DNA from 2 places in the Streptomyces sp. NPDC127117 genome. Region 2 is predicted to be linked to the other one. Evidence: riboswitches for the same ligand, from Rfam matches in the RefSeq annotation. Region 2 holds a riboswitch; the other holds the start of a gene.
What was found. Region 2 has a riboswitch for glycine ahead of gcvT (glycine cleavage system aminomethyltransferase GcvT). Riboswitches for the same ligand answer to the same signal wherever they lie in the genome.

Region 1: another riboswitch for glycine. It lies ahead of gcvP (aminomethyl-transferring glycine dehydrogenase); the one in region 2 lies ahead of gcvT (glycine cleavage system aminomethyltransferase GcvT).

Annotation. Positions count from the first base shown of each region.
Region 1 covers NZ_JBHXTM010000061.1:34,219-36,601, reverse strand. The annotation lists gene ACFVH0_RS34625 (DNA polymerase IV) at 1-201, shown strand, start outside; gene ACFVH0_RS34620 (PRC-barrel domain-containing protein) at 126-494, opposite strand; glycine riboswitch at 608-704, shown strand; gene gcvP (aminomethyl-transferring glycine dehydrogenase) at 899-2,383, shown strand, end outside.
Region 2 covers NZ_JBHXTM010000006.1:225,417-227,799, forward strand. The annotation lists gene gcvH (glycine cleavage system protein GcvH) at 1-19, opposite strand, end outside; gene gcvT (glycine cleavage system aminomethyltransferase GcvT) at 112-1,227, opposite strand; glycine riboswitch at 1,369-1,466, opposite strand; gene ACFVH0_RS08405 (AAA family ATPase) at 1,624-2,316, shown strand.

The DNA.
Region 1 (2,383 bases), on a different contig from region 2:
GTCGGACGGGTGACCGTGCGGTTCGAGGAGCCCTGGTCACCGCCCGGCCGGGTGCGTACGTTCCGGATCGACGACCCGGAACTCCGGCCCGCCGACCCGCTGCCCCTGGTACGCGACCCGGTGGACTACTCGTCCTGGCCGGCCAGCCTGCCGAAGTCCCTGTCCGGGCCGGTCTCCTCGGGCGCGAAGTCCAGACCGTAGTGCCGGTAGAGCTGGAGCTCCTGCTCCGGCGAGAGATGGCGGCCGACACCGAAGTCCGGCGCGTCCTTGATCAGGGCACGGTCGAAGGGGATGCGGAGCGTGTCCTCCACGAATTCGCTGGGTTCCAGCGGGACGAACGCGTCCCGGCTGAAGAGTCCGGTACGTACGGCCGCCCACTCGGGCACACCGGTCGCGTCGTCGAGATACACCTCGTCCACGGTTCCGATCTTGGTGCCCTTGCGGTCGAACGCCTTGCGGCCGATCAGGCTGCGCGGATCGATGTCGGTCTGCACGGTCCCTCCCACTGGTCGCGGCTACTCCACAAGCACTACAAAAAGCCAGATCCGGGTGGTTGGCCACTCGAGAAATCAGCCACGAACCCCGCTGGTAGGCTGGTCATGGCTGCTGACCCCGTGCGGGAGAGTCCTCCGGAGCTGATCCGAAGGCGCCGAAGGAGCAAATCCTCCCCGGAATCTCTCAGGCCCCCGTACCGCACGGACGAGGTCACTCTGGAAAGCAGGACGGGTTTCGTGCGGCCGAGTGCCGGTGCGAGTCCCTTCCTCACCGACGGTGAAAGCCGGTACGCCGCAAGGTGCGCCGGTGAAGCTCTCAGGTTGAGATGACAGAGGGGGAGGCCGTTCGGGCACCCGCGCCGTGGTGCCCCTCGCAGGTCGTGACAGACCAGGAGGCCTCCACCATGACCCCCCGTCGCACTCCGCTCTCCCAGCTGGAGCAGGGCATTCCGTTCGAGCAGCGCCACATCGGACCCGATGCCGAGGCGCAGTCGAAGATGCTCGCCCAGGTCGGTTACGGCTCACTGGACGAACTCACCGCGGCCGCGGTGCCCGATGTCATCAAGAGCACGGAGGCGCTCGGGCTGCCGACCGCGCGCACCGAGGCCGAGGTCCTCGCCGAGCTCCGCGAGCTCGCGGACCGCAACCAGGTGCTGGCCCCGATGATCGGGCTCGGCTATTACGGCACCTTCACCCCGCCGGTGATCCTGCGCAACGTCATGGAGAACCCTGCCTGGTACACGGCCTACACGCCGTACCAGCCGGAGATCTCGCAGGGCCGGCTGGAGGCGCTGCTCAACTTCCAGACGATGGTCGCCGAGCTGACCGGGCTGCCGACCTCCGGCGCCTCGCTGCTCGACGAGGGCACCGCGGCCGCCGAGGCGATGGCGCTCTCCCGGCGCGTCGGCAAGGTGAAGGACGGGGTCTTCCTGGTCGACGCCGACGCCCTGCCGCAGACGATCGCGGTCATCGAGACCCGCGCCGAGCCGACCGGTGTCGAGGTGGTCGTCGCCGACCTGTCCGAGGGCATCCCGGCGGGGATCGCCGAGCGCGGTGTCTTCGGCGTGCTGGTGCAGTACCCGGGCGCCTCCGGAGCCGTCCGGGACATCAAGCCCGTCATCGAGCGGGCCCACGAGCTGGGTGCGATCGTCACGGTCGCCGCCGACCTGCTCGCCCTGACCCTGCTCACCTCGCCCGGTGACCTGGGCGCGGACATCGCGGTCGGCACCACGCAGCGCTTCGGCGTGCCGATGGGCTTCGGCGGACCGCACGCCGGGTTCATGGCCGTACGCGAGAAGTTCGCCCGCAGCCTTCCCGGCCGCCTCGTCGGTGTCTCCGTCGACGCGGACGGCAACAAGGCCTACCGGCTGGCCCTGCAGACCCGCGAGCAGCACATCCGCCGCGAGAAGGCCACCAGCAACATCTGTACCGCCCAGGTGCTGCTCGCCGTCATGGCCGGAATGTACGCGGTGTACCACGGCCCGGACGGGCTGCGGACGATCGCCCGGCGCACCCACCGCTACGCGGCGATCCTGGCCGAGGGCCTGCGCGCCGCCGGGGTCGACGTCGTGACCGGCGCCTTCTTCGACACCGTCACCGTGCGCGTCCCGGGCAAGGCCGCCGAGACCGTCGCCGCCGCCCGCGAGCGCGGGGTCAACCTGCGGCTCGTCGACGCCGACCTGGTCTCCGTCGCCTGCGACGAGACCACCACCCGTACCCAGATCGCCGCCGTCTGGGCCGCCTTCGGTGCCGACGGAGACATAGAGGCGCTGGACGCCACCGTCGCCGACACGCTGCACGAGGGGCTGCTGCGCACTGACGAGATCCTGACCCACCCGGTCTTCCACCAGCACCGCTCCGAGACCGCGATGCTGCGCTACCTGCGCAAG
Region 2 (2,383 bases):
GCTGCTGGGGGTTGCTCATGACCTGAATTCTCCTGTACGCGGGGGAGTGCTGATGAACGGTGGTCTTACGGTGTGAGACGCGACTGCGTCACTTCCTGAGGTGAGCGGATGTCACTTCTGGCGCTTGTAGAACGGCAGCGCCACGACCTCGTACGGCTCGTGGGTGCCCCGGATGTCCACTCCGACGCCCTCGGTGCCGGGCGTGGCGTGCGCGGCGTCGATGTACGCCATGGCGATCGGCTTGCCCAGGGTCGGGGACGGGGCGCCCGAGGTGACCTCGCCGACGACCTCGCCGCCGAGGACCACCGGGAAGCCGGCGCGCGGCACCCGGCGGCCCTCGGCGACCAGGCCGACCAGCTTGCGCGGCGGGGCGGTCTCGGCGCGCTCGGCGGCGGCCTCCAGGGCCTCGCGGCCGACGAAGTCGCCCTCCTTCTCGAACTTCACGACCCGGCCGAGACCGGCGTCGAAGGGGGTGAGCCCGGTGGTCAGCTCGTGACCGTACAGCGGCATGCCCGCCTCCAGGCGGAGCGTGTCGCGGCAGGAGAGCCCGCACGGGATCAGGCCGCGGGAGGCGCCCGCCTCGGTCAGCGCCTTCCACAGCTGCTCGGCGTGGGCGGGGGCGACGAACAGCTCGAAGCCGTCCTCGCCGGTGTAGCCGGTACGGGCGATCAGCGCGGGGACACCGGCGACCGTGCCCGGCAGACCGGCGTAATACTTCAGACCGTCCAGGTCGGCGTCGGTGACCGAGGCCAGGATGGCGGGGGACTCCGGGCCCTGGACGGCGAGCAGCGCGTACGCGTCGCGGTCGTCGCGCACCTCGGCGTCGAAGCCCTTGGCGCGGGCGGTCAGCGCGTCCAGCACGATCTGGGCGTTGCCCGCGTTGGCGACGACCATGTACTCGGCCTCACCGAGCCGGTAGACGATCAGGTCGTCCAGGATGCCGCCGTCCTCGGCGCAGATCATCGTGTAGCGGGCCCGGCCCACGGCGACGGTGCCGATGTTGCCGACCAGCGCGAAGTTCAGGAACGCCGCGGCCCCGGCGCCGGTGACGGTGATCTCGCCCATGTGCGACAGGTCGAAGAGGCCGGCCCTGGTGCGCACCGCGTTGTGCTCGTCGCGCTCGCTGGCGTACCGCAGGGGCATGTCCCAGCCCGCGAAGTCGGTCATGGTCGCGCCCAGCGAACGGTGCAGGGCATCGAGGGCGGTGAGGCGGGGGGCGGTGCTCATGGATATGGCTCCCAGGGCATGACGACGAGGACGATCCCTCCCCATCTGTCATCGGAACCTGAGAGGTTCGCCGAGAGCCCCTGGAGGGGTTCGGCTTGCACCTTGGGTGGAGCCGCGAAGCGGCCCGCTTTTCAGATCTGCCTCATCCACGCGGTACGGGGCCTGAGAGATTCAAGGGAGGAACTTGCTCCTTCGGCGCCCGGCACAGGCAGTGACCGGAACTCTCCCGCGCGGATTCGAACGGCCTTTATGCAGTTGGCCGGGCCATCATCGCACGCATCGGGCCCGAGTGGGGCCCCGGTCCCCCATCGGAAACAACCGGCGTGGACGGTTGTGTCGCATTACCTTTTCTTTACACTTCAGGGGCATACGTGGGGTGATCCGACAGGGGGAGCGATGACGTTGCAGCGCTACGCGACGACCGCGGGGTTCGCGCACGGAGCGATGCCCGCACAGCCGGGGGCCCCGGCCAGGGCTGCGTCCGGCCCGCACGCGCCCGTCGTGCGTGATCTGCGGGAGCGGGCCGGACGCAGCCCGCGCGGCCTGCGCTTCGCGGCGGGCGACGTGGTGGTGGTCTCCGGGCTGCCCGGCAGCGGCAAGTCGACGCTCATCCGGCGCGCGGTGACGACGGCGCACGCCATCGACTCCCAGGACACCCGGGACCGCTGGGCACGGTCCGTGCCCCGGTTATTCCCGTACGCCCTCTACCGCCCGCTCGTCCGCGCCGCCCACTACTGGGGGCTGTGGCGGGTGCTGCGTTCCGGGGAGTCCGTCGTCGTCCACGACTGCGGGACGCAGTCGTGGGTGCGCGGCTGGCTGGCCCGGGACGCGCGGCGGCGGGGCCGGGTGCTGCACCTGGTCCTGCTCGACGTCACGCCCGATGTCGCGCGGGAGGGCCAGCGCGAGCGCGGACGCGGCGTATCGGGATACGCCTTCGCCCGGCACCGCAGGGCGGTGGGCAGGCTGCTGCGGGCGGCCGGGGCGGGGCTGCTGCCGCCCGGGTGCGGCTCGGCGGTGCTGCTGGACCGGGAGGCGGCGGGGCGGCTCACCCGGATCGACTTCGCGGACGGGCGGCCCGGGGACCGGTAGCGGGGCCGGGCGGCGGCGGGACCGGGCGTTAATCTTCTGCCGGAAAGCTTGGGCGAGAAGGGGAAGC